DNA from 3 places in the Rossellomorea sp. FS2 genome. Region 1 is predicted to be linked to each of the others. Evidence: riboswitches for the same ligand, from Rfam matches in the RefSeq annotation. Region 1 holds a riboswitch; each other region holds the start of a gene.
The links. Region 1 has a riboswitch for cyclic di-GMP ahead of ACNA6I_RS10305 (EAL domain-containing protein). Riboswitches for the same ligand answer to the same signal wherever they lie in the genome.
Positions count from the first base shown of each region.

Region 2: it holds a riboswitch for cyclic di-GMP, as region 1 does, so the genes downstream of both, ACNA6I_RS17100 (hypothetical protein) here and ACNA6I_RS10305 (EAL domain-containing protein) in region 1, are expected to answer to the same signal.
Region 3: it holds a riboswitch for cyclic di-GMP, as region 1 does, so the genes downstream of both, ACNA6I_RS20420 (anti-repressor SinI family protein) here and ACNA6I_RS10305 (EAL domain-containing protein) in region 1, are expected to answer to the same signal.

Region 1 is NZ_JBLRVS010000003.1:78,851-83,561, forward strand. It holds gene ACNA6I_RS10295 (DUF4097 family beta strand repeat-containing protein) at 1-718, opposite strand, end outside; gene ACNA6I_RS10300 (DNA-3-methyladenine glycosylase) at 893-1,501, shown strand; cyclic di-GMP riboswitch class II at 1,565-1,647, shown strand; gene ACNA6I_RS10305 (EAL domain-containing protein) at 1,713-2,420, shown strand; gene ACNA6I_RS10310 (ABC transporter permease subunit) at 2,568-4,538, shown strand; gene ACNA6I_RS10315 (divergent polysaccharide deacetylase family protein) at 4,600-4,711, shown strand, end outside.
Region 2 is NZ_JBLRVS010000005.1:135,015-139,725, reverse strand. It holds gene ACNA6I_RS17125 (peroxiredoxin family protein) at 1-110, opposite strand, end outside; gene ACNA6I_RS17120 (class I SAM-dependent methyltransferase) at 124-648, opposite strand; gene ACNA6I_RS17115 (hypothetical protein) at 849-1,202, opposite strand; gene ACNA6I_RS17110 (type B 50S ribosomal protein L31) at 1,223-1,468, opposite strand; gene rpsN (30S ribosomal protein S14) at 1,481-1,750, opposite strand; gene ACNA6I_RS17100 (hypothetical protein) at 1,925-2,197, opposite strand; cyclic di-GMP riboswitch class I at 2,295-2,381, opposite strand; gene ACNA6I_RS17095 (peptide MFS transporter) at 2,533-3,858, opposite strand; gene ACNA6I_RS17090 (murein hydrolase activator EnvC family protein) at 4,264-4,711, opposite strand, start outside.
Region 3 is NZ_JBLRVS010000007.1:211,819-216,529, forward strand. It holds gene ACNA6I_RS20395 (DEAD/DEAH box helicase) at 1-256, shown strand, start outside; gene ACNA6I_RS20400 (hypothetical protein) at 441-605, opposite strand; gene ACNA6I_RS20405 (single-stranded DNA-binding protein) at 624-986, opposite strand; gene ACNA6I_RS20410 (YwpF-like family protein) at 1,247-1,690, shown strand; gene ACNA6I_RS20415 (helix-turn-helix domain-containing protein) at 1,785-2,105, shown strand; gene ACNA6I_RS20420 (anti-repressor SinI family protein) at 2,164-2,307, opposite strand; cyclic di-GMP riboswitch class I at 2,339-2,461, opposite strand; gene ACNA6I_RS20425 (LPXTG cell wall anchor domain-containing protein) at 2,775-3,437, opposite strand; gene ACNA6I_RS20430 (hypothetical protein) at 3,683-3,904, shown strand; gene ACNA6I_RS20435 (class D sortase) at 3,901-4,464, shown strand; gene fabZ (3-hydroxyacyl-ACP dehydratase FabZ) at 4,513-4,711, opposite strand, start outside.

The sequences.
Region 1 (4,711 bases):
CGTTCAATTTGAAGCTTGCGTCTTCAGGCAAATTGAGATCGACATCCCCCGATCCAATGGTGAAATCAACATCCCCCGAAAGTTTTTTCATGGATACCGATAGATCCCCTGAGGAAACCGAGCCCTTCAATGGTCCTTCGTATCCCGTCAGCAGCACATCCCCTGAGCCCATATCAACCGATCCTTCCCGGGTTTTGATATCCTTGCCGACAAAATCTCCGGATGACCCCTTATATGTGAAGGATCCGGTATTGAAATTCCCGATTTTCATATCGCCTGAGCCGATCTCGGTCTTCAGGTCGTCCAGGGACATCATTTCGTCCGGTATGAAGATCAGTTCTCCTGAGCCGACCTCGATTTCCAGATTGTTTTCGTAGTTTTGAGGAAGAAATACAATCGTATCAAATTTTTTGTTGTTGAAGCCGATATAAAAGATAGGCTTCATTTTGACATCGAGATTGATTTCATCTCCCCGATCTTCAAGGTTCATAGTCCCTTTTCCATTGAATTCGACCCTGACTTCATCATCATCCGTCGTGACGATTTTCGTATCTCCGCTTCCGAGTGACAAGTGGATGAGCTTGGTTCCGTCTTTCACTTTTACACTGTCTGTGGATGTTCCACCTTTGGCAAACAGGGTGGTCCGATCATTCAAAATGAGGAAGATCGCACCCAGTGCCAACAAGGCGACCACGATGGCGAATACATTCTTTTTCATCTCTCTCTCTCCTTGGTTCGTTTTTCCAATCTTTCTATAGTGTAAGTGGAGAACCGTTATTCCGCAATGCGCCCCCGGATCAATTTTTTATCCGCCTCTGGTCTTAGTGGAGAGTTTGAACGTTGATCAATTGGGGGAGTATGCAGGATGAGAGGAAATGAAAGGTGGGAAACCATGACGCATCGTGTGTTGGAACAGACATTTTATGAACAGCCGACGCTTGAGCTTGCCAAGTCCCTCCTCGGCTGTCTGATGGTCAAAGAAACGGAGGAAGGGACCGTTTCGGGCTATATCGTCGAAACGGAGGCGTATATGGGACCTGAGGATCGTGCAGCCCACAGCTACGGCAACAGGAGAACGAAACGGACGGAAGTGATGTTCGCGGAATCGGGCAGGATCTATACCTATGTGATGCATACCCACTGTCTCGTCAATGTGGTAAGTGGAGGCATAGGCGTACCGGAAGCGATTCTGATACGGGCTATTGAGCCAGCTGAGGGTCTTGGACTCATGGGCAGCCGGCGTGAAGGCCACTCCATGAAAAATTGGACGAGCGGTCCCGGCAAGCTGACCAAAGCCATGGGCATCACCATGGAAGATTACGGTGGAAGCTTCCTTGAGCCTCCGTTGACTATTTGCGAAGGGTACCTGCCGGAAAGAATCGCCGAGGGTAAGCGGATCGGCATTGATAATAGCGGGGAAGCAAAGGATTATCCCTGGAGGTTTTGGATCGAAGGGAATCCCTACGTATCAAAGGGTCGCGGGCGAAATTCAGAAAAATAGGAATAAATACCCCCATAAACTATTTCGTTTATGGTATATTTTACTTATATAACCAACCTCACCGTCTATTGGGAAGGCGTTGAACCTGAATGTCCGATGGGCGCTTGCATTCAGGGGAGCCAGTAGCGCAACCGACCACATATGAAGTCTATTTCTATGTGGTTTTTTTGTACCTGTTTGTTCAAAAAATACAGAGAGATAAGGGGTCCTAATGAATATTTTCAGCATCTTTCAAGACGACTTGATCTATCACGAATTCCAGCCCTTGTACAGGCTGGGGCATCATCAGTCTCTCTATGCGTATGAGGGGCTCCTCCGCAATACGTTCAACCAGAATCCGGAGCACGTGTTTCAAACCGCCATCAAAGCCAATATCCTGTATAAGCTCGACACTCTTTCCATCACAAAGGCGATGGAGAGCTTCGTGAATACCGGCCTCGACTGCAAGCTGTTCTTGAATATTTACATCACGACCATCCTGCATCCGAGTTTCCGTCATTACTTCGACCATCTGATGAAGGCCCATCCTTCGATGGAAGGAAGGCTCGTCCTTGAGATCAACGAATCAAGTGCCGAGGAACTTTGGCAGAACCCCCTGTTAAAACAGGCGTTGAAAGGGTTGAGGGAGTACGGGGTGTGGTATGCCATCGATGACTTCGGGCAGGGGACGTCTTCCATCAAGAAGTCCATGGAATATGAGCCGGAAGTGATCAAGCTCGACCGCTATTTTGCCATGGATCTTGCACGCGATCCCAAGAAGCAGAGGTTCCTGTCGTTTTTCAGCCAGTTCTATTCCGAAGATACCCTCATCGTCCTCGAGGGGATTGAAAAGCAGGAAGACATGGAGGTCGCCCTTGAGATGGGGATCGCCATCGGACAGGGCTATCACTTGGGCAGGCCGGGAAGATTGTTGGCCTGATCAAGGCGCTGGGTTTGGCAGGGCTTGTGCCTCTCCCTATTTTTTATTGACAGAAAATAAATTAAATTGAAAAATATTGAAGAGGAGAGTAGGATAAAGGAAAAAGAGAAAAAGGGGATCCATATGAACAAGTACCTATCTGTACCATTGCGTTTTATTCTTTATTACATACTGGGGATTCTCGGAATCCTGGGCGTGAGCGTCGCCCCGCAGGTTCTGAGTGAAAAAGGACTGTACAACTTCGTCGCTTTCATTGAAGAATTCCTCAAATTCACCATCTATTTTGCTGATCCGGCAAACTGGGAATACAACTATAAGGGACAAGTCGACTCTCTTTTCAATGTCCTGTGGGAGCCTTATCTGTATTCCATGACCATCATTCTTGGGGCCATCGCCCTGGGCCTTGTACTGGCGGTGATATTTGCCGTGATTACCTTTTTCCTCCCGACTCCGATTTCTTCCATGCTGAAGAAAATCCTGAACTTCATGGAGTCGGTGCCGGATCTTCTATTTGCTTTTCTCCTGCAATTATTTATCGTTTTCTTCTTCAAGAAGTACGGCATTATGCTCATGGAGTTTACGGAGTTTGACGGGGTACAGATTTACGGGGCACCAATCTTCACCCTTGCCATCGTGCCGATGGTTTCCTTCTTCCGGATCCTCCTCCTCGTCATGGAAGAGGAAATGGTGAAAGATCACATTGAATTTGCCAGGAGCAAAGGGTTATCAAAAAGCCGCATCCTCTTCTCACATGTGATGAAGAATATCACACCAAGCTCCTTTTATCATGGGAAACTCATCATCTGGGGGACCCTGTCGAGTTTATTCATTATTGAAACCCTGTTTGATATGAAGGGGATCACTTTCTATATCACACAGGATTTCAGACCTGTCGTGATTGCGTATGCCCTGATTCTTCTTTTCACTCCGTTCTTTTTTATCTATCAAGGAGTTTACCTGTGGATGAATCGGGCCGCCGTGATCGATGATTCCCACTACCGCATCAAAAAGGACAAGGTCAAGTTCTCAGAATGGAAGATCTGGGGGTTCATCGCCACTTCGTGGAGGGCTTGGAAGGTGCACATGAAGAATCCGAAGTTTGCTGGAGGATTCATCATCATCTTCGGAATGATTGTGTATAGTTTCTGCCATTCCCTCTTCAAGGATGAACCTGTCAGCAAGCTTTACTATGTAAAGGATGATGACGGCACTCTGATCAGTGTCCCGCCTCATGCGCCATCTGAATTCATGGCGCTCGGATCCGACTACAACGGCTTCAGCATTTTGGACCAGCTTATCGTCGGAGCGAAATACACGCTCATCTTCGCCCTTGTTGTGGCACTGTTGCGGGTGATAGGCGGCTTCTATCTCGGGGTAGGCTATCACTTCTTCTTGAACGAACGCAGGAAGAACTGGGTGAACAGAATCGTGGATTCGATCCACTTCCTGCCGTTGAGCCTCATTGCGTATCTTCTATTAAGACCGGTGCTGTGGGGATTGACATTCGAAGGCTTCCAGCACTCCCTGTTTGAACGGCTCGTCTTCGAGGCTATCGTCCTGACGATCCTGGTGCTGCCGCTGACGATGGTATTGATCGGCAATGAGTTGAAGCTGATTGGACAGCAGGACTTCGTCGTCTCGGCCAAGCTTCTTGGAGGGAGTAACCGCCACCTGCTCTGGACTCATCTGTTCCCGCATCTCGCGCCGAGAATGTTCATCCTGTTCGGGCAGCAGTTCATTCAAACGATGCTCATCCTGGTCCATATGGGACTGTTCTATTTATTCCTCGGTGGAACCATCGTATCAAGGGGACTCCTTCCCGATCCGCCGAAATCTGCTACATTTGAATGGTCCGGGCTCATCAGTTCCTCCAAAGAAGCATTGATGACCGAGAAATATTGGATCGTATTATTCCCGCTCTTCGCCTTCATGATTGCCATCTTCGCCATGCAACTCGTGGTCCAGGGCGTCAAGGAGATCCAGCAGGCCAAGGTCGGTGTAAGGGTGAATAAGAAACCGATCAAAGGATGGAAAAAGTGGAGTAAGAGTGAAAAGGCTAAGGTGAACCCGCCTCTTGAAGGAGACTTCACCTTGACGCATCAGAACATCAAGGGATGATGTCCACCCGGCATGAAATCTGAAACGGAAGGACATGTTAAAGGAAAAGGAGTGATGAACGATGAGGATACTGCTCATCAGCTTGACGCTGACTTTTTCTTTGACAACGACGGGGGTTGCAAGGGACATCCTGCCCCTGCCCGCCCATAAAAAAGAACTTGCCATCGTGATTG
Region 2 (4,711 bases), on a different contig from region 1:
TGGGCTGCTGCTTCCTTTTCCTTCTGATCCTGCTGATGCCGGACAAAATTCACCAGGAAGATGGCGATCAGGACACCGACGAGTGCCAATGATAGTATTCGTTTGTTCATATGATCCCTTCCTTTATAGGCCGGGCCTCCGCACAGCCTTTCTGGCAATCAAATAGTAAATGGTCTCTCTCAAATAGCCTTTTTCCACTTCATAACCCGCCGACTGAAGCTTCCTCATCAGATCATCGGAAGGAAGGCGGTCCTCCTGTGGGAGCGCTTCCGTTTCAATGATCAGCCACAGACCGTCATCCCGGAGCATATCCCTGAGATCCTGGATCACTTTGACGAGGTTCGGCAACTCATGCAGCACGAATCTCGTAATGACCTTATGAAGCGTGTTCTGTGAAAAATGGATGTATTCAAGTGACATATGTTCATATAAGATGTTTTCTACCCGCATTTCATCTGCGCGCCTCTTCAGTTCTTCAAGGGCTCCCCGATCGAGATCGACGGCATGCACATCTGTATTCACGATGCGCGCAATCGGAATCGTCAGAAACCCTGTGCCACAGCCAAGGTCGGCTACATGATCCCTTTCATTCAACTTCAGTAGGTCCAGCAGCTCTTCTGGCGTAATCGGTTGTATTTCGGCAGACATGGGGACTCCTCCTTTAGCATGAAGATATCCCTAGCTTGCCCCTCATATGAATTATTACAGATGGAGGCGAAAAATCAACCCGGATCAACGCAAAAAGATCCCATGAATGGGATCTTTTTGTGAACGTACGTTGGGTTGTGGCGGGATGAAATAATATTTAAAACAAAATCATTCCGATTTAAACCATATAGAAAGGGATTTTACTTTTCCTCAGGTTCCATGGAGAAATAAAAGTATTGGGTATCCCCCTTGTTGAATCGGTCTGTGCAATCGATCCAGGTCATGCGGCTGAGCCGACGATCCATTTCATGATTGATTGTCTCTTCAATCCTTCTCATCGTCTGGATGAATTCACCGAATGACAGGCTGAAATGGGCTGCTGCCTGCCTGTGAGGGGCATGTTTGACCAGGAGCTGCATGAACTCCTCTGATGTGGCAGACATGCTCGCATATTCATCCTCCAGGGCCGTGACGAACTCATACATGCTTCTCTCCGGTGCCGGCAATGCCGCCACGATTTCCCTTCCGATGATTTCCATTAAATGCTCATTCATCCCAACCACTCCGATCGTCCTTACTTCATATTGTATTTTTTCATGAATCGTTCTGCGCGTCCATCCCTGTCGGTGAATTTTTCCCTGCCGGTATAGAATGGGTGACTGTCAGAGCTGATTTCTACCTTCAAGAGTGGATAGGTTTTCCCGTCTTCCCACTCCATGGTTTCATTCGACTGTTTTGTTGAGCCTGTCAGGAAGGTGAATCCGCTGTTTGTATCCATGAACAGGACCTCTCGATACTCTGGATGTATGTTCGTTTTCATGTTTCTTCCTCCTTACCAGCTTGATTTTTTGACGCCAGGGATCTGACCCTTATGTGCATATTCCCGGAAGGCAATCCGTGACATGTTGAATTTCCTCATATACGCCCGCGGTCTGCCGGTCACTTCACAACGGCTTTTGAGCCTGGTGGGGGATGAATCCCTCGGCAGCTTGGCAAGGGCCGCAAAATCTCCCTTTTCTTTCAATTCCCTGCGGAGTTCCGCGTATCTTTCCACCATTTCACGGCGTTTCTTTTCTTTGACCACTTTTGACTTCTTGGCCATGTCTTCACCTCTACTTCTTATATTCGTCGAATCAACAAATCGTAATCATTACGTTTTATAACGTATGACTATATTAAACCACATCATTTTATGAAATGCAACCACCCTGCTTCGCACATGAAAAAGACCCCTTCCACTAAGAGAACGGGTCCATCTGCACAGGTCCATCAGTCATCAATGAACCAGCGAATCTTCATTTTCCAAGTATTCCTTCAGGGCATCCAGAATCAGGATCAAGTAAGAGGTCGAGTTTCCTCCCCTCTGGTCGATGAGGCGGATATCTTGTACAATCCGTTTGACTTCTTTCAATTCGAGCGTTTGGACAAGGATGTCGCTGACCTGTTCTGCTGAGTAGTTACCAAGATAGGTTTGCTTGAGGGTGGTGCGGCTTCTTCTGCAGAAGCTCTTCAGTAGCCTTCTAGCTTCATGTGCCTTGAGCGTTTCCATGTTTTCACCTCGCAAATGAAAATCGTATGTACCATAAAAAAAGCCTGCCAAAAAAGAATGGCAGGATTAAATGCTTGGCATTTAATGGTCATTCCTTTTCGGTAACCCGGCGATCGTAGTTTTTCCAAACCTTAGACCCGTGGCTTTGCGTCCCGGCCTTTCAACCGGTTTGCCTTTATCGAAGAAATTCGCTGGCTGGCTTTCCTATTACTAGGTATTAAAACAATTATACTAGAAAACGTAATGCTTGAAAACAGAGAGTTCATATATGTTCTAAAATAGACATTTTTTCACTCTGTGACCACTCTTTAGCAGGTACAAGCAACTACTTGAGGCTACTCCATCAACTTCGCAATCGGTTTTGATACGAAAAGGACGATGACCCCAAGGACAATCGTGACGATCCCGATCAAACCGAAGATATCGAAATATCCAAGAGACTGGGTATAAGTGGCGAGTACACTTGCCAGCTTATTGGCTACGGCAGAACTTGCAAGCCATACGCCCATGAGTACCGACGTCAATTTGAGCGGAGACAGTCTGCTGACCATGGATAGACCGACAGGTGAAATCATCAGTTCCGCCAATGTATGAAGGAAGTAGGTGAAAACCATGAACAGCATGTTCACCCTCACCTGTGAATCATCGCCGACCATCACAACAGCCGGGATCAGGACAAGGAATCCGAGTCCAACGGTGATAAGACCCATTCCCATTTTAGTCGGCGTCTTGAAATCACCGTTTTTCGTCTGGGAAAGCTTGAACCACAGCATGGACATGACCGGTGCCAGCAACATGATGAACAGTGAGTTCAGTGACTGGAACCATTCTGTCGGAATAATGAAATCCCCGAGATGGCGGTCGATGTTTTCTTCTGTGAACAAGGTAAGTGAGCTTCCTGCCTGCTCAAATGCCGTCCAGAACGCGATGGTGATCACGGCCAGGATGACGATAGCAATCGTACGGCGCACTTCCTGCTTCGTCAGGGGTGCCTTGCTGACGGCCTGTGTGTGCTGCTGTACTTTCTTGGCTGATTCTTTACCGATATCCCCAAGGTATTTGTTCCCCAGCGCATTGAATAGCACCTGACCGACGACCATACCGATCGCGGCTGTCAGGAAACCATATCTGTAGTCCATGAGACCGACCACAAGTGGCGCGACGAACGCCCCCAGGTTTACACCCATGTAGAAGATGGTGAACGCGCCATCCCGTTTCGGGTCATTGATATGATAAAGTTCGCCGACGATGGTCGAGATATTCGGCTTGAAGAATCCATTACCGATGATCAAAAGGGCAAGACCCAAGTAAAGGGCCCCCATGCTTTGATGAAGGAAGATCGAGAAGTTCCCGAGTGCCATGAGGACTCCACCGATGGTGATGGCCGTCCGCCGTGGCAGGAACCGGTCCGTCAGATAACCCCCGATGATCGGGGTGAGATATACCGCAGAGGTGAATGTACCGTACAAACTGATGGCGGTCGTCTTATCGGTGCCCAATCCTCCGTTGACGGCTGTAGCAGTAAGATAAAGAACAAGGATGGCCCTCATCCCATAATAACTGAATCGTTCCCACGCTTCTGTTGCAAATAGAAGATAAAGTCCAGGAGGATGCTTCTTTCTGAACTCCGTTGACTGCTCTTGATGAATGTTTGCTTCCACGATGATGAATCCTCCTTTGAAACTGTAAAACACGAACTCTGCACATATAGCAGAAAACGCAGACCGGCGCCTTGAGGCAGCCAGTGAGACTTTTTGAAATTGAAAGAAAATAACCTAGCTGCGAGGGGGTATTTATTCATTCTAATGAATGTTTATAATCATTGTCAAACATATATTATGAATTCATAATATTAAATTAATAATAGTTAAGTTAGTTATCTAGTATTTAACTCATGTTCCGTTATTATCCTTACGTAATGATGAAATGAATGAGGAATTCTTTTTAAAAGAGTGAAACTTTCAGGGGGTTTTTGCGTACGTATTAGTAGGGAAGCCTGGAAGATACCCGAAAAAAAGCATAAAAAAACACCCCCTCCGATTGGAAGGGATGCTTGGGAATTAAAATTAGAAGTTGATGTATTGACGCGGGTTGACAGCATTGGATTTCGCTGCGTTCCAAGGTCCTGCGTGAAGCTCGAAGTGCAGATGCTGACCGAATGAGTAACCTGTGTCACCCATGTATCCGATCTGCTGTCCTTTTTTGACCGATTGACCATTACCCACAAGTGCAGAAGACATATGAGCATATACAGTCGTGAAGGTTTTACCGTTGATGGAGTGAGTCATGTACACAACGTTACCGTAGCTTGAGCTGTACTCGCTGCGGATGACGATTCCATCAGCGGCTGCAACGATCGGAACACTTCCGCGGGCGGCAACATCGATACCCCAGTGCATACGTGGCTTGCCGTTCAGGATATCTGTACCAAAGTTTGTTGTGATAGCTCCAGATGCCGGACGAGTCCATGCGCCTGAGCTAACTGCTGGTGCGGCTGCAGCCGATTTAGCTGGT
Region 3 (4,711 bases), on a different contig from region 1:
CGCCGCCAACCATGTGGTCCACTATGACCGCTGGTGGAACCCGGCAGTCGAGAATCAGGCGACGGACAGGGCCTACCGGATCGGACAAAATCGATTCGTCCACGTCCACAAGCTCGTCGCTTCCGGTACACTTGAAGAAAAGATCGATGCCATGCTTACGAAAAAGCAGGCGCTCAACGATGAAATCATCCGCAGCGACCAGTGGGTCACGGAGCTATCCGACCAGGATCTCCAATCCCTGCTCGTATTGGACTAATGCCAGGCCACCCCACCGGGTGGCCTGTTTTTTTGCATAAAAAATCCGGTCTTCGTGGAAGACCGGTCTACAGTAGGAGAGATTGAGGAGTTGATTGATTCTTTATATGAAGTCTTACAGAGGTTGGTGTTGCGAGGTTCAAGCGTATAGGTTGGTGATAAGTAAAAGGGTGTATTGGGGATTCTTAAGATGAGGGGATCAAGGAAGGGCCCGCATATTCATAACCCTGTTCAAGGGCGGTGATCCGCTGGGATAGATAAAAGTTCTCTACATTGGTGCGCGCTACTTTCTTGATGAGGTCTTCGTTCAACTGCTCCAAACGATCGATTCGTATTTCCAGCTCTTTCATACCTTCTTCTCCTCTTCATCAAAATGGGATTTCAATCGCTTCCTTCCTTGTTTCTTCGGGAGGCTTGCTGTCGAGGAAACGGACGTTCTCGGCTACCACTTCCGTTACATATGTGCGCTTTCCCGTTTCATTTTCGTAGGATCTCGTCTGGATCCTTCCTGTCACTCCGATAACCGACCCCTTCCGGCAGTATTTCTCCGTATTATCCGCCGCCCGGTTCCATAGCGTGCAGAGGACAAAATCCGTATCGATCTGCCCCTGCTGATTCTTGAATTGTCGGTTCACGGCCACGGTCACATTGAGGACCGATTTCCCTTCAAGGGTCTTCCTGGACTCGGGGTCCTTGGTCAGCCTGCCAACAAGCGTCACTTGATTGATCACATGTTTAACTCCTTTCTTCTGAAATTGTTATCATCATAGCCCCTCCCTGCACTCTTGTAAAATCGTCAATTTAGCAAATTCATAGGGGCATTAAAGAGAATAACAGGAGTTTCTCCTAGGGAAACTCCCTTTTTCCAGGTGAAATCCACCGTGAAAATGCAAAATTCACCTCTAGCGTGATTTTTCTCGTTGGCGAATTGAATTAGGGGTGTGCTCCTTCATATGATATAATTTTTAAAAACCCTTAAGGAGGTTCGGTGATGAAAACATTCAAGGTGGTTTCGCTGCAGGTAGTGCAAAACGAAGAACTCATGGATTTTGATATCGTCGATGGCCTGATCATCAATAAAGAAGATGGAAAGAAAACGTGGCTCGTAGAAACCCTCCTGACCAAAGATCATATTGAATTCTTCCAAGAGGCCCAGCAAAAAAGCGAGGAGCTTGAGATCCAGGTCGTCATCTCCCATAAAGAAAATGATCCTGCCGCCTTCATGACATCGATCAGATGCATCAAAGAGCTCGGCGGGAACATCAGCATCATGTTTGAAGGAAAGCTGAAAAAGCAGAAGAATGAATACGCCGAACTCCTGTTGGACGATTTGATTCAAAAAGGGATGTCAGGCGAAGAGCTCCTGCGTGCATTCAGGGATAAAATGGTGGAAAAACCGCGGATTCCTGCCAGCTCAAAGGCCGGTACCTCATAAACATACACAATTATGTAAAAACAAATAGAGCCTTTCTCTGTATTTTGCTATACTAATAACAACGAGAACGAAAACCCTCAGGCAGGTGAGCTCATTGATCGGAGAACGAGTAAGGAAATATCGCACGGAAAAAAAGATGTCCATGACGGAACTGGCTGATCGGGCAGGCGTCGCCAAGTCCTATCTAAGCTCCATTGAGCGAAACCTTCAACAGAATCCCTCGGTACAGTTCCTGGAAAAAGTGTCGGCGGCACTTGGAATTTCCATGGATGCCCTTCTCCATGATGCACCAGAAGAAACACCACTGGACTATGAATGGATGAAAATCACCGAAGAAGCCATGGATTCCGGTATTACGAAAGAACAATTCCGGGAATTCATCGAGTTCAATAAATGGAAGCTTGGACAAAAATAAAGTCTTGAGAATCATCTATTCTCAAGACTTTATTCATCGGAATGATTTCTCAAGAGACTCACCCAATGCTTTGATATTGTTTATGTGAACGCTCTGTCTGTGGTGCTTCAAGAAATTCCTTGACCTCCCTCAGCGTAATCCCTGCTGTTTTTGCCTCTTTCATCAACTCTACCCATTCTTGATCCAATTCTCGATTAACCATTTCATTCCCTCCCAAAATACATGAATGTATTTCAGGCAATCCAGCCGTCCTAGTATTCGATACGCTCCTGCTGACGGGAATCCTTGCGCATACGTCCAACCTTAGACCTGTGACTTTGCGTCCCTGCCTTTCAACAGGTTTGCCTTTATCTGATTACCTGACTGTGGATGTAATACCATTATAATCCTTATATGTGGAAGAAGATGTTGGATTTTGTCGGCTCAGTAAAATTCTTTACCCTAAATTCCATCAAAATAACCACTTTTACACACTATTCAGAAAATTTTTAATTTTGTTGTTTTTCCTTGTCGAATCTACAGTCTGAGAAATTTCCCTGAAACTTACGGGAGGTTTGACTGGAAGATCCGTCAGGTCGTATCCGCACGCAGGGCAGATCCACTCCCCGCTCTCGGCACTGCTGAAAGATGGACGCGTACAGCGGCTACAATCTTTTTTAAACATAACCTTCACCCCGTACTCTCAGATTTTCGTTTCATCAGAACATTACACGCCAGGATGATGATTCCCGTCGCCATAAGCAGACCCCCGATCAACAGCCATCGGTAAAGATCCGTTCCGGTGTTCGGCAGGAAACCTGTCGGTGAGGGTCCGCCTCCCGTAGAGACCGCCGTTCCACCGTTCGTCCCTTCAACATCCTTCAGACCCGTGTCAGGAGATAAGAATGAGGAGGCCTGCACCTGGATCTCAAATCGTGCCGCGGTTCCTTGGAACTCGTTGCCCAGCTCATAGGGCATTTTAACAATGAAGATCAGTTCATCCGCTGAGCCCTGCGCCAGCTCCCTTGCTTTGAAGGATGAGGCATCCTTCAATTTCCCATCGAACAGAGTCGTTTTGCCACGTAGCATCGTCAAATCCAATTCGTTGTATAGAACATCCGTCTCCGATAGATTAACCACAGCAAGCGTGTAGGTGATATCTTCATCCCCATTATTTCGGACGGTAAGCGAACGTTCTACCCAGTCGCCTGGTTTTGCGTTTTCGATATTGAACAGATAAGGGCCACCTGGTTCAATTGAAATTCCCGGTCCTTCCCCATGGGCAGTCGATAGATGGAAGAACCCGAACAAAAGGGGAAAGAGAATAAAAGAGAGCAGCCGATGCTTCATCATATCCATTCCTTTTTATCAGAGATCGGAACAAAATAGATTGTTCGTTTTAATGAACACTTAAGTGTAGTATACGATTTAAAGGAACCCACTCAAAACATCATATGAACCGATTTAGGGTAATTATTCCATTCATACCGTCTTTATACTCGTCCTCCCGCTTGTTTTCTGAATGTTTTGTACTTTATAAAAGATATATTGTTCTCTATAATGGAATCAAAAACCATAGGAGGAGTTCGATTTATGTCATGGATAAGCCGAAAGGAGATTCGGATAAAGAAAAACTTGCCCATAACCGAACTGTGCCGGCAATGGATCATTTTCACGCCTTCCACCCTTTCCTGGAGACCAGCAGGAAGCCATCCGGTACAATCGGGGTTTCATTGGAGACGGAGGATTCCCCTGTTCTGTGGATTGAATTTGGCCTCTCAAAAGATGAATTCAGCGAGCTCTTCCACGTTCATCTATGAATAAATGGATTTCGCTCGTTGGAATTCTACTGATTTGTACTGGCCTTGTGTATGTGGGGGCGTCCCTCTTCGGCATCCAGCATCAGAAGCACGTTCAGGGTGAATCAATGGCTGCCGCCCAAAAGGCGGTCAGTACGGGGGCGAGTGGTCCCTCCGGAGATCGGCAGAACGGGGAGGCTATCGGAATCCTCCGCATTCCCGCTCTTGACAGGGAGGTACCCATCGTGACGGGGGCTGATGAGGATGATTTGGAAAAAGGGGTGGGCCATGTCCCCTCCACTGCCCTCCCAGGGGAAGGTGAGCGGATTTTCCTTGCTGGACACCGTGACACGGTATTCACGCAGATGGGTGAGCTGAAGCCTGGAGACGTACTGGAGATCCACATGGCTGAGGGGACCTTCACCTATGAGATGACAGACAGCTTGATCGTTGATCAGGATGATCTGTCGGTGATGGATCCTGCGGGGGAAGAGGTGTTGACGCTATCGACCTGTTATCCCTTCGAGTACCTCTCCAGTACCGATCAGCGCTACATCATCCATGCGCGCCCCGTCCATTGATCCCTTCACATGAAAAAAGCCGATCCATATGCGGACCGGCTTTTTGCTTTATTCGCTTTTTTCTCCAAGGGCAAACATCATCTCAAGTTCGCAGGCTACTTCCCCGTCAACGGTGGCAACGCCCTTCCCTTTTCCGATGGCTCCTTTGAAGCGGACCATTTCGACTTCAAGTCTGAGCTGGTCCCCTGGTTTCACCTGACGCTTGAAGCGGCATTTGTCAATTCCAGTAAAGAAGGCCAATCTTCCT